Sediminitomix flava: one gene and its partner. The protein of the gene in region 1 binds, or shares a complex with, the protein of each later gene. Links are inferred from orthologs where the notes say so. Each region holds a gene or a part of one and is shown on either strand. Other genes may lie near its edges. The genes, in order: carA and carB.

What was found.
Region 2: the proteins of carA (region 1) and carB are in contact, whole or in part, in a solved structure (PDB 1KEE), measured with the Escherichia coli proteins. The link is inferred for Sediminitomix flava from one-to-one orthologs.

The regions. Positions count from the first base shown.
Region 1 is NZ_QGDO01000006.1:293,259-308,271, forward strand. What follows is about bases 1-2,836. They hold carA (glutamine-hydrolyzing carbamoyl-phosphate synthase small subunit), read left to right. Parts: upstream 1-787; coding sequence 788-1,885; downstream 1,886-2,836. Other genes in these bases: rplQ (50S ribosomal protein L17), read left to right, coding at 33-518; porU (type IX secretion system sortase PorU), read left to right, coding at 2,118-2,836. Also shown: more of porU, read left to right, coding at 2,837-5,501; type IX secretion system outer membrane channel protein PorV, read left to right, coding at 5,759-6,970; BC781_RS20370 (IMP dehydrogenase), read left to right, coding at 7,177-8,688; BC781_RS20375 (GNAT family N-acetyltransferase), read left to right, coding at 8,811-9,320; BC781_RS20380 (YciI family protein), read left to right, coding at 9,391-9,888; BC781_RS20385 (glycoside hydrolase family 53 protein), read right to left, coding at 9,970-11,034; BC781_RS20390 (FAD-binding oxidoreductase), read left to right, coding at 11,211-12,596; BC781_RS20395 (DUF4856 domain-containing protein), read left to right, coding at 12,767-13,807; BC781_RS20400 (imelysin family protein), read left to right, coding at 13,890-14,996. UniProt on the Escherichia coli protein: Small subunit of the glutamine-dependent carbamoyl phosphate synthetase (CPSase).
Region 2 is NZ_QGDO01000001.1:189,883-205,430, forward strand. Bases 1-3,371 are described here. They hold carB (carbamoyl-phosphate synthase large subunit), read left to right. Parts: upstream 1-360; coding sequence 361-3,171; downstream 3,172-3,371. Outside these bases: BC781_RS00710 (RidA family protein), read left to right, coding at 4,488-4,868; BC781_RS00715 (sensor histidine kinase), read right to left, coding at 4,908-6,221; BC781_RS00720 (DUF983 domain-containing protein), read right to left, coding at 6,425-6,829; BC781_RS00725 (cell division ATP-binding protein FtsE), read right to left, coding at 6,855-7,571; BC781_RS00730 (fructose-6-phosphate aldolase), read right to left, coding at 7,629-7,832; BC781_RS00735 (hypothetical protein), read left to right, coding at 7,974-8,303; BC781_RS00740 (AGE family epimerase/isomerase), read right to left, coding at 8,351-9,547; BC781_RS00745 (RNA polymerase sigma factor), read right to left, coding at 9,572-10,135; BC781_RS00750 (DUF4127 family protein), read right to left, coding at 10,411-11,937; BC781_RS00755 (alpha-mannosidase), read right to left, coding at 12,017-14,803; BC781_RS00760 (HAD family hydrolase), read right to left, coding at 14,816-15,548. UniProt on the Escherichia coli protein: Large subunit of the glutamine-dependent carbamoyl phosphate synthetase (CPSase).

The DNA of each region.
Region 1 (15,013 bases):
GATACGGCTGGTTTCTTGCATTTTAGATTGAAATGAGACACGGTAAAAAATTCAACCACCTAAGCAGAAAGTCTGCACACAGAAAAGCAATGTTGTCAAACATGGCTATTTCTTTGATCGAGCACAAAAGAATTAACACTACTCTTGCGAAAGCAAAAGAGTTGAGAAAATTCATTGAGCCATTGATGACTCGTTCTAAAGAAGACAATGGTCACAACAGACAAGTTGTATTCTCTTACTTGCAGAACAAAGGTGCAGTAACTGAGTTGTTCAACAACATCGCAGATAAAATTGCTGACCGTCCAGGTGGATATACTCGTATTATCAAGTTGGGTAACCGTCTTGGTGACAACGCTGAAATGGCGATGATCGAGTTGGTTGATTTCAACGAAATTTATAACCCTAAAGCTGAGAAGCCTGCTAAGAAGACAAGAAGAAGAAGAAAGAAATCTTCTGATGCTTCTGAAGCTCCTGCAGCAGAAGGAAATACTGAAAATACTGAAGAGTCAGCTGAGTAATCATTACCTAGTTGATATCTATAAGAAGGGATTGGTCTTAGATCATTCCCTTTTTTTTATGCCTTTTTTAGAGCATTTCAAGATAATTTTGTTAGGTAATAGGAATTAGTAGAAAAATAGTTGATTTGTTAATAGAGGGCTTAAAAAATGCCTTGATTTGATTATTATTTCTATAATTTTTGATTTTCAGCATAATTTATTGTCAATAAGTTAAGAAATTTGATTGATCCTGTTAATTTTGCGGGAATGCTTAAAAATGGCTTACTGAAATGAAGGAGAAACAGACTGCAATTCTGATGTTAGCGGATGGTAGTGTCTATCATGGTACTGCTATCGGGAAAATTGGTACTACAGCCGGGGAAATTTGCTTCAATACTGGGATGACTGGTTACCAAGAAATTTACACGGACCCCTCTTACCACGGTCAAATCATAGTGAATACCGTGTCACATATTGGAAACTACGGTACCGTATCTACAGAAACCGAATCTTCGGAAGTACGTATTAAGGGTTTGGTAGTGAAATCATTTTCACAAACTCACTCAAGAACTACCGCTGAAGAGTCGCTACAAGATTATTTAGACAAATCTAACATTGTAGGTATCGCGGATCTTGATACTCGCCAACTCGTAAGACATATCAGAGAGAAAGGAGCTATGAATGCGATCATCTCATCTGAAGTTTCAAATGTTGAAGAACTTAAAGCAAGGCTTGAGGAAACTCCTAATATGGAAGGCTTGGAACTTTCATCGTTAGTGACGACCACAGAGCCTTATTTTGTAGGTAATCCTCACGCTTCTAAGAAAGTAGCTGTATTGGATATCGGTGTTAAGAAGTCAATTCTTGACAACCTTGCTAAAAGAGATGTATACTGTAAAGTTTTCCCAGCAAAAACTTCTTTCGAAGATATGAAGAAATGGCATGCTGACGGATACTTTATCTCAAACGGTCCTGGTGACCCTGCAGTAATGGAATATGCTGTAGACACTGTAAAAGAAATTTTGGAAGAAAATAAACCATTGTTCGGTATCTGTTTAGGACACCAAATTCTTTCAAGAGCTTCAGGATTGAGCACTTACAAAATGCACAACGGACACAGAGGTTGTAACCACCCTGTGAAAAACTTGCAAACAGGATTGTGTGAGGTGACTTCTCAAAACCACGGTTTTGCAGTAAGTAAAGAATCTGTTGAAGGTTTAGAAAATGTAGAGGTAACTCACATTAACCTAAATGATGATACGATTGAGGGAATCAAACGTACAGATAAGCCTGCTTTCTCTGTGCAATATCACCCAGAATCATCACCAGGGCCACATGATTCAAGATATTTGTTCGATGATTTTGTGAAATTAATGGAGCAAAACTAATCGAACTCTCAAAAGAGTTTTCTTTGAATCCGTAAGTTAATCGCTTACGGATTTTTTTATTTTGAAATGGAAACAACGAACTTAGCTGAAATTGAGTAGAATCTACTTGAAACAGTTTGTTTGTTAGTGAGTTTTATTTTTAAGCATCGATTTTTTAAGATTACGATCAACCTATAACTTACTTAGCTAATCATTATATTTTTTTTAGAACATTTTGAGCGTCAACTAATATATGTGGAAGTCAATTTTAGTTTTATTTCTTTTTGTAATTCTCCAGTCACAAAGTATTCTGAAGGCACAATCAGTTCTAGCTGATGGTGATGTCTATAAATTCAGAGTGACTTCCTCACAACTGTATAAGCTTGATTATAATGATCTATTAAACCTAGGAATCAATGTAAGCACATTAGACCCTAAGAAAATTCAAGTCTTCGGAAACACTGGAGGTATGTTACCTCAAGAAAATGCAGCTTTCAGATACAATGATCTCTTTGAGAATGCGATTTACATCGAAGGCGAAGAAGATGGGAGTTTTGATACTGGCGACTATATCCTATTTTATGCTCAAGGTGCTCACAAGGAATATTTTGATGAAAGTGATCAGCTTTTAAAACATGAGTTCAATTGTTATGATGATGCCAATTTTATCTATTTAAAAATAGGGGAGAGTGATGGTAAAAGAATTACAGAAACAGAGCAGATTGAATTAGCAGGTAATGAAATCTCAACTTTTGATGATCTTCATTTTTATGAAGAAGATGAGGTTTATCCAATGCTCGAATCTACTGGCAGACGCTGGTTTTCGTTTTACTATTCCTCTACACAAGACTCTGAACACACATTTTCGATTCCAGGTCGTATTCCGAGCGAAAAAATAAAACTTACGACAGCTGTTCTTTCAAAAGCAGAATCAAGAGCTACTTTTACTTTTAGTATCGATGGAAGCGAAGTGGATACCGTAAGTGTGGCAGGAACGACTCCGAATAAATATTATAGACAAGGGTATATTGTTGGGAAAACAATGCAAGCTGAAGGTAATTATGGAGAAACATTTACGATTGGAGTTAATTACAATCGTCCCACATCTTCAGCTAAAGGATATCTTGATTATCTGTCTATAAATACTAAAAGAGAATTAAAGTTATACGATAATTATGTCCATTTCAGAAGTATAACTTCTTTAAATGAAGAACAAGTTATTTACCGTATTCAAGGACTTGAAGGAAATAATGCACAAATTTGGGATATTTCAAATCCTCTAGAGCCAAAATCAATTCCCTTTTCATCTTCGAGGTTTAGTGATTTTCCGAATGGAAGTTTGAAAGAATATATCGCTTTTTCAGGGAGTTCATTCCCTTCTCCTGCATTTGAAAATAAAGTTGTTCAGCAAAATATTCATGGATCGAGTGTACCTGATTTTATCATACTTACGCATCCTAATTTTTTATCAGAAGCGAATCGTTTAGCTGATTTCAGAAGAATGAATGACCAGTTAGATGTATTGGTCGTAACCACTGAACAAGTTTATAATGAATTTTCCTCGGGTAGACAAGATGTTACTGCCATTAGAGACTTAGTACGTTATTTTTATCTCCAAGACCAATCGAAGTTAAAGTATTTGTTGTTGGTAGGAGATGGAACATATGATTTTAAAAACACACTCAAAGAATCAACTTTTGTTCCTGTATATGAATCTAGAGAGACACTTTACCCTGTGAATAGCTTTTGTTCGGATGATTATTTTGGTATGATGGACGAACACGAAGGTTATTGGGCTGAAACGCTAGATGGAGAAGTTGACCTAGATGATATGGAAATAGGTGTTGGACGCCTACCAGTAAGTACATTGGAAGAGACCGAAGCGATAGTTTCTAAGATTATATATTATGAAACGCAAGAGTCGCTTGCTGGAAATTGGAAGAAAAATATACTTTTTGTGGCTGATGATGTTGATGGAAATCTTCATCAAGAAGATGCTGATAAATTGGGAGTATTAACCGATTCTCATTTTCCTCACATAGATGCAAAAAGGTTAATGTTGGATGATTTCGAGAAAACACCTACACCCTCAGGAAGTGAATCTAAAGAGGCTGAGGCTTTCTTATATCGCCAAATTCATGATGGTGTTTTGATCGTGAATTATAATGGACATGGAAATGTGGCAGGATGGTCAGCAAAAAGGATTCTAACCTCAAGCCATATTGATACATGGACAAATCTTGACCGATTGCCTCTGATGGTTACAGCTACCTGTGATTTCGGTCGTTTTGATGACCCTTATGTTTTTTCAGGTGCAGAAAAAGCAATTCTAAAGTCAGACGGAGGAGCAATAGCACTTTTGACAACCACTAGGCCTGTTTTTCAAATATCAAACTATGAAATTAATGAGGTTTTCATTGAAAATGTTTTTGAGTTAGAGAAGTCTGGTGAAATGGCTCGTTTGGGAGATGTCATGCGAAAAACCAAAAATGAAGGAATTTATTCAGACAATAACAGAAACTTTTCTTTGTTGGGCGATCCGACTTTACGTTTGAGATTCCCCAAAAAACAGATTCAATTGACATCCATAAATGAGAACTCAGTATCGGGCGAAAACATTGTAGGTGCTTTAGAAAGAGTAGTTCTAGAAGGGCAAGTGCAAGTGGCAGATGCTGAAGTAATCCGAACGGACTTTAATGGAGAGCTTTTATTATCAGTTTTTAGTCGAAAAGAAAGACAGACAAAAGGAATAGATTCGCCAGTTTATCCTTATGAAACTATGGATAATGTCTTATTTAGAGGTTGGGTTTCTGTAGTAGATGGGGAATTTGAAGCTTCCTTTGTTGTTCCAAAAGATATTTACTACTCCGAAGAAAATCTAAAAATAAGTATGTATGCTACAACAACGGGCGATCAGCTCGAAGAGGTAAGTGGTACATTTACGGATTTGAAACTCGGAGGGACAGCTCAAGAACCTGTGATAGATGATGAATCACCTTCAATTGCTCTATTTATGGAGGATGACTCTTTTGTGGAAGGCAGTGTAGTAGGGAGTGATAGTTATATGTTTGCTGAACTAGAGGATAATATAGGCTTCAATACATCCTTAATCGGTGTAGGGCATGAAATGCTTCTGACATTAGATGATGATAGTTCTTGGGTTGTCAATGATTATTTTGAAGCAAGCTTAGATCAACCAAACAAAGGAACAATATTATTTCCTTTGAAAGGCTTAGAAAAGGGAGTACATACTTTAAAATTAAAGGTTTGGGATGTCGGGAATAATTCAGCAGAAAGTACAATTACATTTAGGGTCGCAGACAACAGTGAATTTGTTGTTGAAAACTTTAAAAGTTACCCTAACCCGATTAGCTTTTCATTCCAAAATCCAAAGTTGACTTTTAATCATAATCAAGCAGGAGAAGACATTTTAGTGAATGTGAAAATTCTGAAAATGTCTGGAGAAGTGGCATCAAAATTTGAAACAGAAATTTCGAATGCAGCAGCGATTGTAGAGAATTTGGAATGGGAGTCTCAAAAACTACGTCCTGGGGTGTATATTTTAGTGGCTAATTTGATGGTAAAAGGTACAGAGCTGAATTCTCAGAAAGTATTTAAAATTATAGTAGGAGATTGATGTTAATACTTAACATACATTGATATAAGATTTACAAAGATTTGTACATTCGTATAAAATAGCTGAAATTCGTATATTATCGAGAATTACAGCTTATTACTTAGCTTGTTTTTAGAAAACTGAAGAAATCTGACTATATGAAATAACCTCTACTAAATACTATATTATTACATCTCGAGAGCTTTTAGCTTTATTCTTTTTTTGCGACTCAGAGTTGTAATGTCTTTTTTTAATTAAAACCAGACAACTAGAGGAAAATGTCTAAAATATTTAACAAACTAGCCTTGTTGTTAGTGTTTGGGCTAATGACAAAAGTAGCCATCGGACAAACTACAGGTGGGAATCCGGTACAGGAATCTACAACAGGAGCTATTGTGACTGCGGTTCCATTTCTAACTATAGCACCAGATGCGAGAGCTTCAGGTATGGGTGACGTAGGGGTTGCAACTACTCCAGATGCAAACTCAGCACACTGGAACCCTTCTAAATATGCCTTTATTGACAATGATTACGGTTTTGCATTTTCATACAACCCGTGGTTATCAAAAATTGTCAATGATATGTACTTGGCTTATGTTTCAGGTTATTTTCGTTTGAATGACCGTCAAACATTAGCTGCAAGTATGAAATATTTCGACTTAGGAGATATTCAATTTACAGATGATATTGGAAATCCTGTTCGATTTTTCAATCCAAGAGAGTTCTCGTTTGATGTGACTTTTGCGATGAAACTTTCAGAGCGTTTCAGTATGGGGGTTTCTGGTCGTTATATTTATTCAAATCTATCTGGAGCAACAACTTCTTCGGGGCAAAACTTTGATACAGGGCCAGGGAGTACAGGAGCTATTGATATTTCGGCTTATTGGCAAGGACCTGAGTTCAATTTAGGTTCATACCGTTCAAATCTAGCATTGGGAGCAAACATTTCGAATTTTGGTTTCAAAATGGATTATCAAACAGGAGCGAATAACTCTGAAAACTTTCTTCCAACAAATTTAAGATTAGGTACAACTTGGACAACTGAGTTTGATCCATACAATAAGTTGGCTTTAAGTTTAGACTTTAATAAGTTACTAGTTCCTTCTGATCCAACAGCCGCAAGTGAAGACTCATTTGTTTCTGGAGTATTTAGTTCTTTCTCAGATTCACCTGATGGATTTTCTGGCGAGTTACAAGAGATTATGATTAGTACTGGTTTAGAATACTGGTACAACGATATATTTGCTGCAAGAGCAGGTTACTTCTACGAAAATCCAAACAAAGGAGATCGTCAGTATGTAACGCTAGGTCTTGGTGTGCGTTACCAAGTTTTCGAAGTGGATTTCTCTTACCTAATTACAACCAAGCGTAACAACCCATTAGAAGATACGCTTCGTATCGGGATGAAATTCAATTTTGGAGACAGTAAGAGTGGAGCGAAGAAGAAGAGAGGAAGAGATAACTCTTCTCCTCTAGATAATGAAATTTAAGAACTCACTGAATATAAAGAGCCTCAATTCTAACTTGAATTGAGGCTTTTCTTTTTTTGTAAGTCTACGAATAGATTTCAGTGATCAATTGTTTGATTATAAGGATTTAAATTCTTAGGTTTGCAAAATTTTTTTTCAAAGCAAGGCGCTTAAAAGAAAGGATAAATTGCGTATCATTTAGTTAAAACAGAAAGAGGATAGAAGTTATGGCTCACTATTTCAACGAAATTTCAAGAACGTTCAATGAATATCTCTTGATCCCAGGATTGACAACAAAGGACACCAATCCGGGTAATGTATCTCTGAAAACACCGATTGTGAAATACAACAAAGGCGAAAAGTCAGCGATCGAGTTGAATATCCCTTTTGTTTCAGCAATCATGCAGTCTGTTTCAGACGATGGTCTTGCAATCGCATTGGCTCGTAATGGTGGTTTGTCATTTATCTACGGTTCTCAAGCAATCGACACACAAGCTGAAATGGTTAGACGTGTGAAGAAGTTTAAGGCTGGATTCGTAGTAAGTGATGCAAACGTTACTCCAGAGCATACGCTTGCAGATATTTTGGCATTGAAAAAGAAAACTGGACACTCTACAGTAGGAATTACTGAAGACGGTTCACCAAACGGAAAGTTTGTAGGTATCGTAACTAGCCGTGACTACCGTGTTTCTAAAACTTCTTTAGACACGAAAGTGAAAGAGTTTATGACTCCTTTCTCTAAAATGGTTTATGGTAAAGCAGGTATCACACTTTCTGAAGCAAACGATATCATTTGGGATAACAAACTAAACTGTTTGCCAATCGTAGATGAGGATCAGAAATTACAATACTTCGTATTCCGTAAGGATTATGATGATCATAAAAAGAACCCGAATGAGCTTTTGGATGAAAACAAAACGCTTATGGTAGGTGCTGGTATCAACACAAGAGATCATGCTGAGCGTGTACCTGCATTGGTAGAAGCTGGAGTTGATATTCTTTGTGTAGACTCATCTGATGGTTACTCTGAATACCAAAGAGAAGCAATTGAGTGGGTGAAAAGAGAATACAATGGAGAAGTGAAAATCGGTGGCGGTAACGTTGTAGATAAAGACGGATTCATGTATTTGGTAGAAGCTGGTGCTGACTTCGTGAAAGTTGGAGTTGGTGGTGGTTCTATCTGTATCACTCGTGAGCAAAAAGGTATTGGTCGTGGTCAAGCTACTTCTATCATTGAGGTTGTTGAGGCTCGTAATGAGTACTTCGAGAAAACAGGAATCTATATTCCAATTTGTTCAGATGGCGGTATCGTACAAGATTATCACATGGTATTGGCATTGGCAATGGGTGCTGACTTCATGATGATGGGACGTTACTTCGCTCGTTTTGATGAGTCGCCAACTAAGAAATTGAAAGTAGGAGGAAACTTCGTAAAAGAATACTGGGGTGAAGGTTCAGCTCGTGCTCGTAACTGGCAACGTTACGATATGGGTGGTGACGAAGATAGCAACGACGGTATGAAGTTCGAAGAAGGAGTTGACTCTTACGTACCATACGCTGGTAAGTTGAAAGATAACTTGAATGTTACTTTGGCTAAGATCAAATCTACAATGTGTAGCTGTGGAGCAATTTCAATTCCTCAATTACACACGGATGCAAAGATCACTTTAGTATCATCTACAAGTATTATTGAAGGTGGTGCTCACGATGTAATCTTGAAAGAAACATCTAACGGATAATTAATATCCATTTAAATATCTATCTAAAAAAAGCTTGGCTGTACTTTACAGTCAGGCTTTTTTGTTTTCTTCCTATTCTTTAATTTGTCTTATCACTTTTTTACATAAGATCTGAGCAGAAAATGGAAGTCACACTAGAAAATATTGAGACAGAGAGAACAATTCTTCGAGAGTTGAATGTCAATGACATCGAGGACCTCTATGAAACATATTCTAATGTGGAGGCCATGAAATATCGCTACAATCCTCCGCTATTGAGTATGGGAGAAGCATTGGTAATGGTAAAAGAAGCTCATAGAAATGCTCGTATGCAAAAATCAATACGATGGGGAATAGAGGAAAAAGAAAGTGGTCGGTTGATTGGTACAGTTGTTTGGTTTCTGAAAGGTTCTTATCGAAGAGATGAAATAGGCTATTCCATTAACCGAGATTGGTGGGGAAAAGGCCTAATGACCGAAATATTAACAGAAGTACTTCATCATTTACAGTCTGTTGGAGTAGAAACACTACGCGCTAGAGTTCATAGAGAAAACCTGTCTTCTCAAAAAGTATTGGAGAAAAATGGTTTCACAAAAGAAGTACATTCGAAGACTGATACGATTATTCATTTTCACATTAATTTTTCCAATTAAATAGATACTCCGATTCTAATAGTTTTGTCTGTTAGACTCATTTTTTACTCAATTCATTAAGAAGTCAACTATGAAGATTTTTTACATCATAACACTACTTGCTATTGTTTTTTCAGCTTGTCAACCTAAAAAAGCTCCTATTGCAGAAGCAAAAGTGGAGGTCAGTACAAATAGTTATGATTCCGCTTTGGCAGAAAGACTAGGAGGAGATGATTATGGTATGAAAACCTATGTAATGGCATTTTTGAAAAAAGGACCAAACAGAGATCAAGATTCTCTCGCTGCAGCTGAATTGCAAAAAGCACATATGCTGAATATTGAGCGAATGGCTGAAGAAGGTAAATTAGTAATGGCAGGTCCTTTTTATGAAAATGATCAAGAACTTCAAGGTTTGTATCTATTCAATGTAGAAACAATAGAAGAGGCAAAAGCTTTAACAGAAACTGACCCAGCCATAAAAGCAGGAAGACTGAAAATGGAATTGATGCAATGGTATTCATTGGCAGCCATTCAAGAAATAAACTCAATTCATAAAAAGATTATGAAACAGTCGGTAGTAAAAGAGTAAAAGATTCTATCAGAGCAGAGGAATAACAAACCCGAGACGAGTATAACAATTACTCTTCTCGGGTTTAGTTTTATCGGGAATCTAATGAAGGTATTGGAAGTTGAAGTCAAATAGAGCTTGATTTTCCCAACTAGAACCATTTGTAGCTTCATTTCCTCTGAAAGCAACCCAATCAGGCGCCCAATAACACCAACCGAAGGCATCGGTTCTTAAGATGATATTGTCGATTTCTTTTAGAAAAGCCTTTTGCCCTTCGGGGCTAGCAGGGAAATCTGAAATTAATTGAGATTCATCTCCAATAATGTTATTGGTCCAATCATTCCACCCTAACGTAAAAGGATAAGCAGTCTCGGCTATTAGTACTTTCTTTTGATGGGTAGATTGGAGAGATGTGATTTTATTTTCTAAGTCTGTCAAATCTTTGCCATGCCATTTGGGATAATAAGAAAGTCCAATCAAGTCATAATCTACATTGAAAGATTTTAGTATCCCGAAAAACCAATCGGCACCTTCAATACCAGCAAAGTGTAAAATGATCGGTAGTTCTTTGTCATAATCTCTTGAGGCTTTTATTCCTTCCTTGAGTAAGTCTGTAAATTGCGCTTGGTCAGAAATATTTCCTTCAGGCCAAAGCATTCCATGATTGATTTCATTCCCAATCTGTACATAATCTGGTCGAACCTCATTTAATGCAATAGTAGTAAAAGAATAAATGGAGTCTTTCAAAGCCGCTAATGAAAGTTCTTCCCATGCTTTTGGTTTATTTTGTTTTGCAGGGTCTGCCCAACTATCAGAATAATGAAAATCTAACCAAACTTTATAGCCTAAGCTTTTCAGTCTGTTTGAGAACGTTTTCACTTCATCCAAATTACAGTGCCCGTTTTCAGGGTTATTCCAAAGTCTTAGTCGAACAGTATTGTAGCCCTCATTCTTCAAGATTTCGTCAGCTTGTTGAGGCGTATTTTCAGCGTCAAAAAATGTAGTTCCTTCCGCTTCTATTTCGGGAAGAAAAGAGAGGTCAACACCCAACATGTGTTTAGCTTGTACGGGAGGAGGCGTAGGGCTGGTAGAATCAAGATCAGTTGAAGATTGGCAACACAAAAGAAAACCAATACTGAGTGTGATTAAAAATTTAAAAATTCTCATACTGAAGCTTATAAAAGGATAGTCTATTTTCTTCTGAAAGTTAAAAAAATATGCATTGTATACACTAGCCTAGATTTAAGCTTAACAAAAAATCATTCTGGTACTATCATTATTTTTTATTGAATGAAGACTAGATTTCTCATGTTCCATAAATAGGGTATTAAATCATTAAGGAGATGGGAAATGATATTGATAGCGGAAAATGGGACTGTTTTCAAGCGGGACTCAGAGGAATTTTAATACAGAAAGGAGATGATGCATATGAGGATGCTAGAAAACTCTATAATGGAATGATAGATAAATCTCCAGCTTACATTGTGAAATGTGCAGATGTGGCAGATGTGATTACAACAGTGAATTTTGCAAGAGAAAATAAGTTGAAGTTAGCAGTAAGAGGAGGAGGGCATAATGGTGCAGGTTTAGCTTCTGTAGATGAAGGAATGGTTTGTGATCTTTCTGATATGAGAAGTTGTAGAGTAGATTTGAAAACGCAAACGGTGAGAGCTGAAGGAGGGTGTAAGTGGCGAGATGTAGATCATGTGACTAATGCCTTCGGAATGGCAACTTCTTCAGGGATTGTCTCGACAACAGGAGTAGCGGGTTTAACACTTGGTGGAGGACATGGCTACCTTGCTCGGCAATATGGATTGACCATTGATAATTTAGTAGAAGCAGATGTGGTATTGGCTGATGGTAAGTTTGTGACAGCAAGCAAAACAGAGAATTCAGACCTCTTTTGGGCAATAAGAGGTGGAGGCGGAAATTTTGGTGTTGTGACTTCTTTTGTTTTTCAGCTTCATCCAGTTCATACGGTTCATGCAGGAGTAACACTTTGGCCATTAGAAAAGGCTAAAGAGATACTGACATGGTATCAAGACTTTATTTTGAAGAGTAAAACGGATTTATACGGATTTTTTGCCTTTATGAGAGTTCCTCCAGCACCACCATTTCCAGAAGAATTGTATACACAAAATGTATGTGGAGCAGTATGGTGCTACACAGGAGATTTTAATAAGGTCGAAGAAGTTTTCAAACCGATTACAGACACAGCACCTGTTTTCTCGCATCTTGGATCTATGCCTTTTCCAATTTTGCAAGGCCTGTTTGATGATCTTTATCCTTCGGGACATCAATGGTATTGGCGAGGAGATATATTTAAAGAACTAAGTGAAGAGGCTATTGATAAATTTGTCAAACATGGTTCAGAAATACCAACGGTTCATTCTACCATGCATATTTATCCGATTGATGGGAAAGTAAACGAAATAGGAAAAACGGCAACAGCATTTAGTTACAGGGATGCAAAGTTCTCCGTTGTTTATGCAGGAGTAGACCCAGACCCAAAAAATGCCGCCAAAATTTCAACTTGGGCGAAAAAGTATTGGGAAGATTTACATCCTCATTCAGCAGGAGGAGCGTATGTGAATTTCTTAATGAATGATGAGCACCATGATAGAGTAAAGGCGACTTATCAAGAAAACTACAGGAGATTAACTCAGATAAAAGAGAAATATGATCCAACGAATTTCTTCAGTATAAATCAGAATATTCCTCCTCATTAATATTTTCAACTAGGTTTTAGTTGAATAGCTACCTCTCTACACTTTGCCTGAGAGGTAGTTTTTTTTGTGTTCAAACATTTATTAATTTTTTTTCATTTCATTATTTGGATTAAATCTTAATAACATTTAGATTCGCATCGTATTTAAAATTAATCTAAATAAGTCTTCGGATGAAACTAAAATATTCTTTACTAGCTACTGCTTTTTTATCAATGTCACTTTTTTCATGTGAAGAAAGTTCAAATGATGATCCTACAATGGAATTGCCAACATCTTATAACTTCGAAAATGTAAGTTATAGTGGTCAAACAAATCGTATCATGTTATTGAGTGATTTGGAGGCTAAAATGAAGTCGGCAAATGATGGAGAAACTGTCGTTACAGCAGATGAGTTAACAGCAATCTATGAGAATACGGCTGGAAACTATGATGAGACAAAACAACTAGCGAATAAAACATACAGCGGAGAGGATAGAAATGCTCAAGCTGAGATGTATGAATATTTTGCTTCTTTAGAAGCTATTAGTGGAAATTCTGAAAACCTAATTGGTGGTCGTTTGTTTGATGAAAATGGGGTAGAACCTACGCAAATGGTCGCTAAAGGATTGATGGGTGCTGTGCTTTATTGGCAAGCAACTTCAGTTTACTTCGGTGAAGATAAAATGAATGTAGATAATGAAGAGGTAACTGAAGGCAAAGGAACAGCAATGCAACACCACTGGGATGAGGCATTCGGTTACTTTGGAGCAACTACAGATTATTTGACAAGTGGTGAAACGCAATATTACTGGGCGAGCTACGCAGCAAAACGCGCAGAAGTTTTAGACTTACGTGAAACTATTTTCAATGCGTTCATTAAAGGTAGAGATGCAATCGACCGTAAAGATTATGATGCTCGTGATGAGGCTATCGTTGAAGTACAAAACGCTTGGGAAAAGCTTGTTGCCGCAAACGTAGTTCATTATATCAATTCTTCTTTGGCTAATATGGCAGATGCTGGTGAGTATTACCACGCGTGGTCTGAAGCTAAAGCATTTGCGGGATGTTTATATTTTAATGCTAACAAAACAATCTCTAACGAGGAGTTTGCTCAGTTGGAAACACTACTTGGTGAAAATCCAATGGTAGCAACAAAGTCAGATCTTGAGGCTGCAAGCCTTCTTTTACAAGAAGTATTCGGATTCACAAATGATGAGTTACTTAATCTTTAAGAACTAGACTATCAAAAATATATACACCCCCTTTTTTAAGGTGGGTGTTTTTCTGTTTAAAATCACTTTTAAGAAACAGGGTATGAGACTAAAGAAAACGTTATTCACTTTTTTATGTGCAGGAAGTTTGTTGGGGCAGACAGCTTGTGAAACAGAAAAAGATAAAATATCAGATTTTGACCAAGCTGCAATGCTTGAAAATTATAGTGAAAATCTGATGTTGTCTAACATTGCAACATACAATACTTCAGTGAGTGCTCTCGCTACGGCAGTAAATGCATTCGTTGGAGCGCAAAATGAGGCAAATCTTTTAGCGGCTCAAGAGGCACTACTGACAGCTTATACAGATTGGGCATTGGTAGATGGATTGCAGTTTGGGCCAGCAGAAGAGCAGAATTTCTTTGTCAATTCAAATACTTTCCCTGCTCGATTTGATGAGATTGAAGCTTCAATTGAGAGTGGTAGTTGGGACTTATCAAGTGTATTTGCAAAAGATGAAAAAGGGCTTGCTGCTCTTGATTATCTTTTATTCAATGGCGAAACATCCGCAGATATTTTAGAAGGTTTTGAGAATACCTCTCGCCAAAATTATTTAAAAGAAGTAGCAGAAGATTTATCATCTTCAGCGATGACTCTTTTGGATGCTTGGAGAGCGGATAGTGGAAATTATGCCGCTGAGTTTGCTGCAAATACAGGCAATGACCCAAGTAGTTCATTAGGTTTCTTGATCAATGAATTCAATAAATCTTATGAACGCAGTAAAAATCAGCGTTTGGGTTATCCTATGGGGAAAAACTCTTTGGCAGGAATAGTAACACCAAAAACTTTAGAGGGCTATTACAGCAAGCAATCACTTCGTTTGCTAAAAGCCAATGTTACTGCGGTAGAGAATTTATTTAAAGGTCAATATGGTGAAACAAACGGTTTAGGTTTGGATGATTATTTGACTTCTTATACAGAAGCTGGAATTATAGATAAAGATTTATCGAAAGAGATTTTAGCTCAATTTGAACTTATCCATAGCAAACTTGACGCATTAGCTGATCCTCTTGCAGATCAACTGGAAGCAGAGGATTCAAAGTTGGAAGAACTTTATGTTGCAATGAAGGATATGACCTTTATGATAAAATCTGAGATGTCTACAGCTTTAGGCGTTTCGATCACATATCAAGACAGTGACGGAGATTAATTTTACCATCGAGGGTA
Region 2 (15,548 bases), on another replicon or contig:
AAAAAGTAAATAGATCTCTTTGTCTCAAAAAAATATTGTGCTATTGATAAGTGTCAGTAATACGTGATTATTCCAGAAAAAAATGAGCTTTTTTTTAGATTAAAATCGTTCAATTATGGTGAATAATATGACTTTTTTAAAAAATAAATAAAAACAGGATTTCGAGTTCTTTCTAACTCTATAAATCCCTAAATAGCAATTGTATACAAACTAAATCGAGATGTAAGCCTCATTAAAAAATCACAATTTATTCACTCTTTCTTTAAGTAAATGTAAAAGTATTCTTAGATATAATTAAGAAAAGTGAATCAGATGATATAACTTTGCATCTCAGGATACATACAGATTTAGATTAAGAAGATGCCTAGAAAAAAACACATTAATTCTGTCCTGATTATTGGAAGCGGACCAATCATTATTGGTCAAGCATGTGAGTTTGATTATTCCGGTTCTCAAGCCTCTCGCTCACTAAGAGAAGAAGGAATTGAAGTTACATTGATCAATAGCAACCCTGCTACGATCATGACCGATGAAGTAACCGCTGACAATGTTTACCTCCTCCCTCTTGAAAAAGAATCTATCATTCAAATCTTGGAAAATCATAAGATCGACGCAGTCCTTCCTACTATGGGTGGGCAAACTGCATTGAACCTTGCGATTGACTGTGATAAAGATGGAATCTGGGAAGAATTCGGAGTAGAGATTATCGGGGTAGATATCGATGCGATCAATACGACTGAAGACAGAGAGCTTTTCCGCGAGAAAATGCTAGAGCTTGATGTAAACGTTTGTAAGGGTAGAACAGCCAAATCATTCTTAGAGGGTAAAGAAATCGCTCAAGAAATTGGTTTCCCATTAGTAATTCGTCCTTCGTTTACGTTGGGTGGTTACGGTGGTGGTTTCGTAAACTCTGCAGAGGAGTTCGATACACTACTTACACGCGGTCTTCACGCCTCTCCAGTCCATGAAGTTCTTCTAGAACAAAGTATTCTAGGTTGGAAAGAATATGAGTTGGAGCTTCTACGTGACAACAATGGTAACGTAATTATCATCTGTTCGATCGAGAACTTTGACCCAATGGGAGTTCACACTGGTGACTCTATCACTGTTGCTCCAGCCCAAACACTTCCTGATACCGTGTATCAAGAAATGAGAAACCTTGCCATCAAAATGATGAATGGTATTGGTGAGTTTGCTGGTGGATGTAACGTTCAATTCTCAGTAAATCCTGATACAGATGAAATCATCGCGATTGAGATTAACCCTCGTGTATCTCGTTCATCTGCTCTTGCTTCAAAAGCTACAGGATACCCAATTGCAAAAATCGCTGCTAAACTAGCGATTGGTTACAATTTGGATGAATTGAAAAATGCAATCACAGGAACTACTTCAGCTTACTTCGAGCCTGCTCTTGATTACGTTATCGTAAAAATCCCTCGTTGGAACTTCGATAAATTCAAAGGTGCAGATACAAAACTTGGTCTACAGATGAAAGCTGTAGGTGAGGTTATGGGTATCGGACGTAACTTCCAAGAAGCTCTTCAAAAAGCTTGTCAGTCCCTAGAAATCAAACGTAACGGTTTGGGTGCTGATGGCAAAGAGCTTACGGATAGAGAAGTTATTCTTGACAAATTAGCTAATCCTAGTGACGACCGTCTGTTTGCTCTTTATGATGCCTTGAAATTGGGTATCTCATTGAGAACAGTATGGGAAGTTACTAAAATTGATAAATGGTTCTTGAACCAAATCTTGGACTTCATCTTATTGGAGAAAAGGATTGCTGAATACAAATTGGAAGACATTCCAAGAGCATTATTCATGGAAGCAAAACAAAAAGGTTATGCTGACAGACAAATTGCTCACTTGGTAAACCGTCTTGAAAGTGATGTATTCAAACGTCGTCATGAGCTAAACATTAAGCGTGTTTGGAAAGTGGTAGATACTTGTGCAGCAGAATTTGAAGCTCAAACGCCATTCTACTATTCAACTTTTGAAGACGAAAACGAATCTGTAAGCACTGACAACAAGAAAATTGTTGTTCTTGGTGCAGGTCCTAACCGTATCGGTCAAGGTATTGAGTTTGACTACTGTTGTGTACACGGGGTATTGGCAGCAAAAGAAGAAGGTTATGAGACAATCATGATCAACTGTAACCCTGAGACAGTTTCTACTGACTTTGATATCTCTGACAAACTATACTTCGAACCAGTATTCTGGGAACATATCTATGATATCATCCTCCACGAAAAACCTGAAGGTGTAATCGTTCAGTTGGGTGGACAAACTGCTTTGAAACTTGCTGAAAAATTGGATCGCTTTGGCGTGAAAATCATCGGTACTAGTTACCAAGCGCTTGACCTTGCTGAAGATAGAGGTAGCTTCTCAACATTGTTAAAAGACAATAACATTCCTTATCCTAAATTTGACACAGTAGAGTCTGCAGACGAAGCATTAGAAAAATGCCAAGACCTAGGATTCCCACTTCTTGTTCGTCCATCTTACGTATTGGGTGGTCAGAAAATGAAGATTGTGATCAACGAAGAGGAATTGGAAAACCATGTTGTTGAAACTTTGAGAGACATCCCTGGTAACAAAATTCTTCTTGACCACTACCTAGACGGTGCTATCGAAGCTGAAGCAGATGCAATTTGTGATGGTGAAAACGTTCACATCATCGGTGTAATGCAGCACATCGAGCCTGCAGGTATCCACTCTGGTGACTCTTACGCACTACTTCCTCCATACAACTTGGGTGACTTGATCATCGAGCAAATTGAGGAGTATACGAAGAAGATTGCAATTGCCTTGAAAACACAAGGTTTGATCAATATTCAGTTCGCTATCAAAGATGACAAAGTATACATCATTGAGGCTAACCCAAGAGCATCTCGTACTGTACCATTCATCTGTAAAGCTTACAAAGAGCCTTACGTGAACTACGCTACAAAAGTGATGTTGGGTAAAAAAGTAACTGAATTTGATTTCAATCCAACGAAAGAAGGATATGCAATCAAAATTCCAGTATTCTCATTCCACAAATTCCCTAACGTAAATAAGGAATTAGGCCCTGAGATGAAATCTACTGGAGAAGGCATCTACTTCATCAAAGATTTGAAGGATAAATACTTCAAGAAAATCTATGCTGAAAGAAACATGTACTTGAGCCGTTAATTACGCTCAATTTTCAGATAAATACATTCAAAAACTCCTGCTAGTAATAGCAGGAGTTTTTTTGTTTTTGTACTATTGCATATAAAAATAAAATGATCTTGTAAAGCTTATGGTATTTGATTCGATTGTAATTGGTGGAGGTATTTCTGGTTTAACAGCAGCTCATTTTTTAGCTGAAAAAGGATTGAAAGTTGCAATCTTAGAAAAATCGGAACGATTAGGAGGATGTATTCATACTTTCCAAAAAGATAATTATTGGATTGAGCTAGGTGCGCATACCTGTTATAATTCTTACAAATACCTTACTCAGATTCTTGAATCAAAAAATGCCAAAGACAAAGCCCTAAACAGAACTAAAGCGTCTTATAAAGTATTTAAATCGGATGGTAAATTAGTTTCTATTCCGTCCCAACTCAATTTTCTTCAATTACTAGGTAATCTTCCTAAAATCTTTAGTCTAAAGAAAGAAGGTTTAACCGTAGAACAGTACTACTCCAAAATATTAGGGAAAGGGAATTACGATAAGGTTTTATCGAAGTTTTTTGGTGCTGTAAGTTGCCAAGAGGCAGGGGATTTTCCTGCTGATATGTTGCTAAAAAGAAGAAAAGAAAGAAATAAAGAATTCCCTAAAAGCTATACTTTTGAGCATGGATTAAATGATCTGATTCATATCATTTCTAATCATCCAAATATCTCGACATTCCTAAGTACTGACATTTTAAGTCTAAGTAAAGAAGGTGAAAAATATTCAGTTCAAACTAATACAAATACTTTTGAGACTGAAAAAATCACTTTTGCTACTCCTCCAAATATTACATCAACTCTTATTAAAACTATTCAACCAAAGCTATCTGAGCTTACTTCAAAAATTGGTTTCAGTAAGTTGTGTTCAGCAGGAATTATAGTTAAAAAAGAGAATGTAAACCTTGAAAAACTTGCTGGTATAGTTCCAGAAAGTGAATCATTTTTCTCGGTAGTAACAAGAGATGTAATGCCCGATGATATGTATAGAGGTTTCTCAATTCACTTTAAGAATCCAGATATTACTGAGGCAAAAATCAAAGCAACAATCAAAAAAGTAATAGGTGTGGATGAAAAGGATTTTGAAAGTTTTCAATATACCATTCACCAATTACCATCACTTTCTTTAGGTCATCAAGAATTGATCGAAGGTATAAATAAAGAGCTTGAAGGTAGGAATATTTCTATTACAGGAAACTACTTCTATGGCTTATCAATAGAAGACTGTGTACAAAGATCATTCGAAGAATCAGAAAGAATAACTCAATAATTTTTAATCATACTTTTTAAAACACATGAAAAAAATCATCAATAGTCCAAAAGCACCTGCTCCTATCGGACCATATAGCCAAGCTGTTTTAGTAGAAGATAAAACACTTTATGCTTCTGGTCAGATTGCTATTAATCAAGAAACAGGACATTTAGTTACAGATAGTATTACAGCTCAAACAAACCAAGTCATGAAAAATATTGGCTATGTGTTGGAAGAAGCTGGAATGGATTATTCAAACATCGTAAAGTGTTCAATCTTTGTGAAAGACATGAATGAATTTGCGACAATTAATGAGGCATACGGAGCGTTTTTCTCAGAAAACCCTCCAGCAAGAGAGACTGTAGAAGTCGCAAGACTCCCTAAAGATGTTGGAGTAGAAATCTCTTTTATAGCCATAAAGTAATCTAAAAAGAGCTTTCTAAATAAATAGAAAGCTCTTTTTTTATTTTTGAATAACTAATTCTTCAACAATTGGAACTTCTTTATATCTAGGAAACGATAGAAAAAAGGTAGTCCCCAATCCATATTCACTTTCCAACCAAATCTTACCTTTATTCTTTTCCATAAACTCCTTACACAAGACCAATCCAAAACCTGAGCCTTTTTCATCTCTAGTCCCCTTTGTAGTAAATTTCTGATCTATTTTAAAGATTCTGTCTTGGTATTCCTTGGCTATTCCGACTCCATTATCTTGAATTGCAAGTAATATTTGATCATCTTTTGCATATGAATAGATGAATACTTCTCCATTTTCAGGAGTGAATTTTAAGGCATTTGAAAGTAAGTTTCGAATGACCGTTTTTACAGAGTCCTTGTCAACCCAAACTAGATTTTCTTTACTAAGCTGTAAACTTAGTTGAATTTTCTTATTACGAAAACTACTGTCTAATAATTCAATATTGTCATAGACTATCCGATTCAAGAAGTTTTTTTGAGGCCTGAAAGGAAATTCTCCAGAATGTGAGCGAGTCCACGACATCAAATCCTCTAACATTTTGTATACCGAATTAGTAGACTCATGAATATCATCTGCGATCATCGTGATTTCTGAGTTACTAAATCTATTTGAATGTTCTGACAAGAGTTTTGAGAAAGAAGACAGCGTGTTGAGAGGTCCTTTTACATCATGAGCGATAATTGAAAAGAACTTATTTTTAGTATTGTTCAACTCGTCAAGTTTATCAATTTTCTCTTCCAAAAACTCGATTTCTTCTTTTTTATGAAAATAAGGAGTATCAGCTTGATGCCCCCAACTCATAAATGTATAGAAATGCTTTGTAGATCTTGATGAGTTTTTGCCTACACAAAAATAGAACTGTTCATTCGGATTCTTTAAACTTTGCAGGGGCAAGTATATAAGTTCTTTAGTTTGTATGTATTCTTTCCAATTTTGTATCGTATGATCTTCAATTGAAAACAAATCTTCAATTTTACTTCCTTCAAGCTCCTTAAAGCTTAATCCTAGTCGTTCACTTAATAGTGGGTTTGCAAAGGTAATTTCGCCCTCTTCATTGGTTGATAAAACATAAGATGACTTTTCAACAGAATGAAATAGCCAAAAAATTGAATGTTTACCAAAAGCCTGTTTATATGAGATTTTTAACCAATCCCTGATAAGTAGAAATATATATTGTTTGGAAAGAAATCTCTTCGATAAGAAAACAGAAAGCCACCAAAACATAGCGACAATTACTCCTCCAATGAAAATCCCCAAGTATAAAGGATATTCATTGAAAATTGGCTCGTTATAGTGCATTATTGTATACCGTATTAGAATAGAAATATTACATTATCTAATTTCTTGAAGATATACTAATTAATACAATAATGTATGCTCTATGTTATTGTCAGTCAGAATTTTATTAGAGAAGTACAAATCAAAAGAATATTATTATAATATTAACAAGACTCAAAAGCTTTATTAACTTATCTATACTTCCCTAACATTACATTAATGAATTATTCTTCTTTCTTTCCTTTATAATCAATTCCACCCACTAAATGAAGGTAGATTGATCTAGACATTCGAAAAGTGAAAGGGAATGGAATAATGATAGCTGGGAAAATAACCGCAAAGTATACCCAAAATTCTTTTGGCTGAATCACCAAATGAAGCAATAAAAACAAACTCAAAAAGATTGCGGTATTGATACCGTAGCTCACATACATTGCACCATAATAAAAACCTACTTCTGGGTGATAAGTAGTATTACAATTTGGACACTTATCATGCATAGCACTAAACTTATGAGGCTTATTAAGTAATGAATACTTAAAAAGATTTCCCTCACGACAAGCAGGACATTTCATTTCAATCATTGCCTCTACTTTTGAACGTTCTTTTGTTTTAGTTTGATTAGCCAATGCGGTAGTTCTTTAAGTTTTACTGTTAGTTATTTTTTTGTAAGAGCATCCTTTCTATGATTTGCCCCTTTGAGATATCTTTAATTCCATGCTCTTCACAGTATAACACTCTTGATGGATGGAATTTTAAAAAGCTATGTTGATGAGTTGCCATTAGAACAGCTGTACCAGATTGATTGATTTTGACAAACAAATTGAGAATATCTCTGGCGACTGTTGGATCTAAATTTCCTGTAGGTTCGTCGGCCAAAATAATTTCAGGATCGTTTATCAAGGCTCTAGCTATGGCTAAACGTTGCTGCTCTCCTCCCGACAATTGATGAGGCATTTTATTTAATGTACCCGACAAACCAACCTGTTCTAAAAGAGAATTTACTTTTTCCAACATTTGGCTTTCCTTCTTCCAGCCTGTTGCCCTCATCACAAAGAAAAGATTCTCTTTTACAGTACGATCTGTCAATAATTCAAAGTCTTGAAAAATGATACCTAGTTTTCTTCTCAAATATGGAACCTCCTTTCTTTTTATTTTATGAATAGCATAATCCACAACTTTTATACTACCCTTTTTGAATGGTAAATCAGCATACAAAGTTCTCAAGATTGAAGATTTTCCACTTCCCGTTTTACCAATGAGGTATACAAACTCATTTTGAGCAATATCAAAAGAGATATCTTTCATTACTTCGTGAGCGGTCTCATCGTGGTAGATTGTGGCAGAACGTACGCTAATTACTGGCTCCATTTTGAAAAATTTACTTTTGAGAGAACATAAAAACTGTTCTCTCATCTATTAGATAATTTATAATTCTAGTTTTTGAATCTTTCCGAAAGGCAAAGACACGATTAACTCTTGCAAAGCCTCTTCTTTTCCTTCAAGTCCGTACTTTTCTAACTTCTTCAAAGGTCTGTCAGCTCTAAAATAAGCAACTAAAGCAAAGTTATCATCTCTGAATTGAACATAATCCGGTATCTTTGCTTTTCCTTTTACTTTGATAATATACATAAGTGGTTTACTTAACTTTTATAGTTTGACCAATTTCTAAATTTTGGACAACGCTAACAATAGATCTTGTATGTTTACAAAGCTAAAACAATCCATAAATTGTTCAAAAAGTAAGCGTATTATTACATAGAAGTCAAGAAAATGAAGAAACTTAGTTTGAAGTTAGATGCAAATTCCTTTTTATTTCTAAAGTTCTTATTATTTAAGCTTGTCACTTATTATCAGCATCGTATGCCTTCCAATGTGACTGATCAACTACTTATAGAGCTCTACCAACAAAAATTTAATTTGCATGTGGTGGATGACAAAAAAGTATTTAGAATGCAACTGAATCGATCTGTCGCTTTAGCTCTATTTGATTATTTAGAAAATATCCCTTTACATGGGACAGAGGCCACTCAAAGAGATGTAATCTTCAATCAGATAGAAATATACTTACAGAATACTTCTTTTGTTTATGTAAAAGAATAAAGGGATACATTTCTGCATCCCTTCATTTTTTATTCAATCTTGAAAATCTACTGTAACTGTAGATTTTTTTCTTCTATTTTCTCAAAAATCTGCCAACATTCCATCATTGCTCTTGGCACATGATAGCAACCTTTCCACTTACTCCCCTTCAATGATTGGTAAGCTTCTCCTCTTCTATTCAAATAACCAAACCATTCACCAAATTCAGGATCATGGAAATGTGACCAAGCATAATTGTGTACTTTTTCATACCAATCCCAACAACGCTGATCTTCGGTATGTAAGAATCCTTTAGATAAAGCAATTAGTGTTTCTAAATGCACCCACCAAAGCTTTTGATCCCATTCTAGTTGGAGTGGAGGTCTACCTTCGGCATCCATAAAGTAGAAAATACCACCAAATTCTTTATCCCAACTATATTCTAAAGTAGATATTACTACATCAACTGCCTTTTGCATCAAAGCCGAATCGCTTTTTTTGGCAGCAATATCCATGATAAACCACATTGCTTCAATCCCATGCCCAGGATTTAGTAAGCGTCCATCATAACAATCTGCTTTACTTCCATCAGGCAAAACATTTTCATAAACAATTCCCTTCTCTTCATCTAGGAATACATTCATAACTTCATCGACTACCTGATCGACAAGTTCATTCACTTTCTCATCTTCCAAAACACCCTCAAAAAGAAGAGCCATATTTGAAAGAATCATTGGCAATGCAAAGTTTTTCAATGGTCTAGTGCCATCTACAATTTTATTATAACTCCCTTTAGGATTTGCTTGACGTTTTAATATGTTCTCAAAAGTTCTTTTTGCAATAGCTAAGGCTTCTTCATCACCTGTCATTACTGCATATTCCTTGAATCCGATAGCTGCAAAACAATCTGAAAAAATATTATAGGGCTGAACAAGAGGTTTACCCTCTCTATTCAATGAAAAATACCAATTTCCATAGGCATCCATTCCATGTTTTTTCAAAAACTCATAACCAACTGTAGCTGCTTCCTTCCACTCTTCCTTCGCTTCAACGGTATTGTACATTCGAGAGAACATCCATAGCTCTCTGTTCTGCAACCACATAAACTTATCTGTATCGTAGACAGTACCATCTCTGTCCAAACAGCTAAAGTAACCTCCAAACTCTTGGTCTATAGAATTCTCTAACCAAAAGGGCATCACATTGTCTAACAAAGTTGCTTTATAAAGCTCTTTGTATTCTGTAATTTTAGTCAAGTCTTTCATCTTCAATAATTGTCTTTTGTATTGCTAGAACAAGACAGTGTGTTTTCGGAGCGAGGAGATTGATCTGTGAATTAGGTTTCTCAAGGATTGATATTTCATGCCTGTGATCTGGGCAATTTCCTCATAACTTTTTTCTTCAAAAAACTTTAGATGAATGACTTCTCGCTGTCTTGCACTTAGACTTGCTAAGGCATCGTTTACTTGTCTAGTTTTATAGCTCTCTTCTTCGTCCAAGATCATATTTTCTTCCATAGAAGATGATGACCACTGATTGACTTCAGCTTCAGACTGAAAGCTATCTAAGTTTGTTTGTTTCTCCTGTGAAGAGACGCTTCTAATTAGGTTATTCCTTAAAGCTCTGAATAGGTAACTATCTAAAGATTGAATCTTATCAAAATTAGATCTGTTTTCCCATAATTTAGAGAACAGTTCTTGAATAATGTCTTTTACAAGAGACTCATCATGAGCAATTTTAACTCCATAAGCCATCAAAGATGGGTAATAAAATTTGAAAACTTGCTCAAAAGCTTCCTCACTTCCATTTTGGAAACTCTCCATTAACTCCTCTTTGCTTTGTAGATGCCTCATGTTTTTAGAAAAAAATATTGGACTCTCAATTCAGTTAAAATAGATCACAAACTTGAATTGTTCGTGGGATTAGTAATGCTTGTTATTAAGTGTAAAATTACCTATTAATCGAATATAGACAAAGTGATAAATGTCATTAAATACAATTATTAAGATTTTAAAAAACATTGTAATAACAAGTTGTATAACATTCTAAATTTAAACATCACTGAATTCAGTGATATGTAAATTTCCCTTATTCAAAATTCACTTCACCTCGCTCGTTCAAACACCTATTAAATTTTATAATTCAAGTCTAAATCTAAACCTATTTCAAACATTCTGTTCCAAGGTGTATATACTCCTAATTGCTCTATTTCGACCTCTTTGAAAGAATAAAGTATATTTTTAGCCCATTCTTCTCTCAATCTTCTTTCCATCTCTTGATGGATTTCTTTATCCTTTCCATTGAAAATATAGTAAGATGTATCAATTGTAGGTAGATAATTTTTTACCATGTCCATTCTGATAACTCCCTGATATATCCAATCTTCCAAAAGATGATACACCTTGTTATAAGTAAGCTCTTCTTTCAAGTCTGAAGTATAACCTAAAATAGAAGTTGCTAAAACTGTACCTGTTGTATTACAGTTTGTGTTCCAAGATGCATAAGCAATTAAGTCGTCAAATGCTCGTGCTTCGTCAAGCATATGTACTAGTTCTGTTTCTCCACCATTGGCAAAGGCTACATCTGCTACAGCTACCTTATACCCTCTTTTCTGGAAGTTTTTAATTTTATCGACAAAGAATCTCAAATTTCTAAAAGAAGAATACGTCACATCTTTCTCATCTTGATCCCAAGACTCCATCATCACCTTCCCTGCCGTATTCACTGCAAGGATAAAACTTGCCTCTTTCGGATCATCTACCCATAAAGCTCCTGAAGCAAGAATATGTGCCTTTAAAGATTCTGCAAGTGGACGATCTTCATACATTGGAATGATTTGCTCTGAGTTCACAGAACTAAACATTACATATACCTTCGGACGACATGGTTTTGCTTCCACGAAAGCTCTTGCAAGTAAAGTACAACCAACTTCATCTGCACCTGGGTACATATGTACTTTTGATTGCAATCGATTCCCGATGATATGTTTAATTACTTTCTTTTGATCAATGGCAGTAAAACCATAAGGAGCCGAATCATCTTGAGGAATAGACAAGAATTCGATTGTTCCTTCTTTTACCAAATCCACCACAGCTACATTTACAACTACATTCTTCTCTCTACGTTGACTGTAATCTGCCAAATGTGCTTCTGGTAACTTCTCAGTGATTGAATCCAACTCTGATTGTTCCTCTCCGCTTAATCCCTCTCTTTCTTTCTTGTCATTGAACCAAGCCCACTTGAAGATTGCTTCTCCAAAATCTGCATAATAATCTGGTTCTTCCTCGCTACTATCGTAATGAGGTGTCCTCATGATCAGATTTGAAGCATAGATATTCAGTTTAGGATTACGCTCCTTTAAAATTTTCAGACGATTAAGTCTTTCAAGAAGTGTGTCTACTGAATCTTGATGTAAACGTGAAGGTAGTAATCCTCCATAAACCAACATTTCAACTGAAACAATCGCAATATCGGCTTCAGTTGCATGATCAAAAATCCAATCCCAAAGGAGTTCAATATCTGCTGACTCTTTCTTCTTATTTAGAAGAGACTTAGGAGGAGCTATAAAATTCACCTCTTTTTGCAAAGCTCCAATCATCTTTGGATACTCATAGTTGCAAGGTCTCTCATCAAGGGGGATATATAATATGTTCATCTTATTCTTTCTCATTAATGGTGAAATGAAAAAAGAGGCAAAAACAAACAGTCATTGCCTCTAATAGCGATCTTGCTACCTAAAAATGAAGTTTAATACTTTCAATTCTTTTTGGTGCAATTGTCAATTCAATCGTGTTCTCGTGTACTACTACTAAACCTTCTTTGTATATTTCTTCCAAAGTAATCAACTCTGCTCGCTCAATTGACTTTGCAAAAGTGACTGTGGTCTGCTGTTCAACCATAGTCGGATTGTATACTCTCAATACTTTTGCATTTTCAATAGGATTCTCTGCTCCTTTGAATGCCGAGAAGACTACATTTTTATTTTCAATATTCAAGAATGAAACTTCAGTACCTAGCTCACCTTCAAGTTCTCCTGTTTGTACCAAACGAAGTGTATTATTGAAGTTTAGCGCTTCTTGGTATACATTAGCTTCTTCTGTTCCCCAATTTCCTGTGTGCGGATAGAATGCCATGCGGAAGTTTTGTTTCCCAAGGCATTGTGCTCCTTTTTCATGTGTATAATCTTGCTCAGCAGCAGGATTGATGATAAACTCAAACGAACGAATTAGCGTGATTGCCAATGTTTTTTGCTCGTCTTGAAGTACTTCATATTCTTTCAAACCATCTACCAATAGCGCTACACCATTCTTATCATCTGCAACATCTACGAATTGGTGCATTGGGAAATCGTACATTGGTTGTTCTACCCAATCGCTCGTATCAGGACGCTCCAACGAACGTTTTACGACATCAAATTGTCCTTCTCCGTAAGAGAATGCGTTGTCTCCTACTTGTGTAGGGAACATGATACGTAAACGGTGACTTTCTACACGGTTATCTACTTCTAAGTTGAATTCTAGGTTTTTAGAACCTTTGTTCAATGTTGCTTTCAACACAATAGCACACTCCGTAGTATTCCCGTTTAGTGCTTTACGGTCTGCAAGGTTGTTGTAAAGATCTAGGTTAAATGCAATCTCTACTGTTGAAGACAACGCACCGTTTTCAATGATACTGATTGAAGGTTTTGCATTTAAGCTTGTTACAAATGGCTCTGTTGGTGTATTTACCCAAGCATGACCTGCTTCACCTTCATCGTAGATATAACCTACTTCTTTGTACTGAACACCATTTGTTTTTGAATGAATGTTGAAAGATCCGTTTTCGTTTACTTCTACTTTCAAGAATTCGTTTTCAAGAACTGGTCTTTGCTCCAATACTGCAAGTGGTGCATTTTCTGCTACTGCTTCTTCAGTTGGTTTCAAGCGGAATACTTTCACACCATGCGCTGGCACATTCTGAAGATGGACATAGGCTTTGTAACGTTGCATATCGAAGAACATTGGACGGTTTGTCATTTCTTCCACAACAAGTTGCTTTCCTTCTTCTTTGATAAGCTGATATTCTACTTTACTCCCCTCTGCATCTACCAATTCAAAGCCTTTTTGAGCAAACTCTTTTGGCATATCCAAATAAGCTTCTACTACTTCCGAACGTGAAGTTGAGTTCGGGTTGATTGCCGAAATGAATACTTTTGCTTCATCTTCAGCCATCTGATCCGTAAATACTTTAGTGCTCAATTGTGGCAAAGTATATTTCATTGCTCTCTCAAAAACACCTCTCGAAATCTCGATAGCCTCTTTGTAACGGTGCATCATATCTTCGTGGATGGCATCTAACGAACATCCACCGATAGAATCGTGCGCTGCGTTTTGTAAGATTTTCTCCCAAGCAATATCCAAGTAAAGATCTCTTGTATCCTTACCTAATAGACCTGCAAAATGATTGAATTGCTCTGCATAGAACTGTGTCCAACGTTCTGCATCAAAGTTCTTTTGTTTCAGATACATTCTTGCAGAAGTAGTGTAACCATACATGTTACCACTTCTAGGATTGGCTTGTGCCGAACGACGCTCACCTGTTACAAGGTTCAGTTCGTCTTCTTTTACTGATTTTGCAATAGCTTCTGCATACTCAAGTAATGTAGAATGACGAACGTCTAAGCCTGTTTGTGCTTTAATATCTTTGATCAGTTGGCCTGTTTGTCCGTTAGGGCCTGAAGAGTCATGACCTTCCATCCAAATTTTGTGTGGTGTTGTAAAGTCATTGTCTTGCTCTTCTCTCAAACGGTTTACCCAATACTCAATATTTTCTGGGAAGTATTCATTTCTTTTTTTGATGAAGAAATAATCTTCCTCTTGTTGTTCTTTATCTGCAAAATGGAAAGCCGAACCACCTTTAGACCATTTGTACTCTACGTTCCAAGGATCTTCATTATGGATTGCATTTCTGTAAATGTAGAAATAGAAGTTGTAACGTGGCATGGTCGAAAATCTCGAACTTACCATTTTAGTACCGTCAGCACCTTCCCACATAAACTCTGACTTTGGCGCTTCCAAAGCATTTACACCACGATAGAACATGATTAACTCAATACGGAAATCATTATAGATTTGTGGCAATTGAGAAATTTGTCCCCAAGAGAATGGTGAATATCCAATTTTAGATACTCCACCAAATTCTTTACAGATTTTGTGCCCTAAAAGTAGGTTGCGAACATGGTTCTCTCCTCCTACTTGGAATTCATCTGGCAAGATGTACCAAGGACCAATCAACAATCTATTTTCACGAACTAACTGAACAATACGTTCTTTATTGTAAGGCTTTACTTCCAAGTAGTCCCTCAAGACAATCGACTGACTATCCAGATGGTATGCTCTATAATCTGGGTCTGATTCCAAAATATCTAATGCTTCATCTATCATTTCGACAAGCATCTGACGATTTCTTTGGAATGGAAATCTCCACTCTCTATCCCAGTGTGTATTTGAAATTACGTGATAAACGTTTTTATTCTTTTCCATGATTTCCTCCCTTTAGACTGTAGCTGTAGTTTGTTGTGTAAATAAGTTGTGTTTTAGTAAAGCTTCTGGTACTCCACCTTTACAGATGTGAGAAGCTGCCTCCATATTATGCCCTAAAGACTGAGCAAATGGAACAGCAATACAAAGTCCAATTCCTGCCGCTCTGATCGCAACCATCCCACTTTGACTATCTTCAAAACCTGCTACTTTATCAAAATCTTCGGGAGCAATCCCCAACTGATAAAGTGCAATACTGTATAAGTCTCTATGTGGTTTTAATCTGATCTCGTGAGTAAGAGAAGCAGTCACGAAGCTTTCATAGATATTTCTGTAATCAGAGAATTTCTCGATCAAGAAGTCCTTTTTCTCTGTAGGCAATTCACTTGCTTGCAGTTGCTTTTGTACTACTGCAAAGACTTCTTTGATCACAATCTCTGCCTCATAAAAGATTGAAGATGTTACGAGACCTACCTTAGCAGGAGTTTTTTCAAAAGAAAGACTTAATTCAACCAACTGCGCTGTCAACTCTTCTACAGAAGAATGCTCAAACTTTTCTCCACTTTTGTTCTCATAATTCTCAATGAGTGTTGGTACTAGGTATTTTATATCCTCACCTAACCAACCTCTAAGCATTGGAAGCAATATGCCGATTCCTTCCATTGGTTCAATTAGGTGTTTATCACCACCGCTTTCCCCAAAAACTTCCAACTGTACTTGCTGTCCCTTTCCTTCAGATATCAGACGA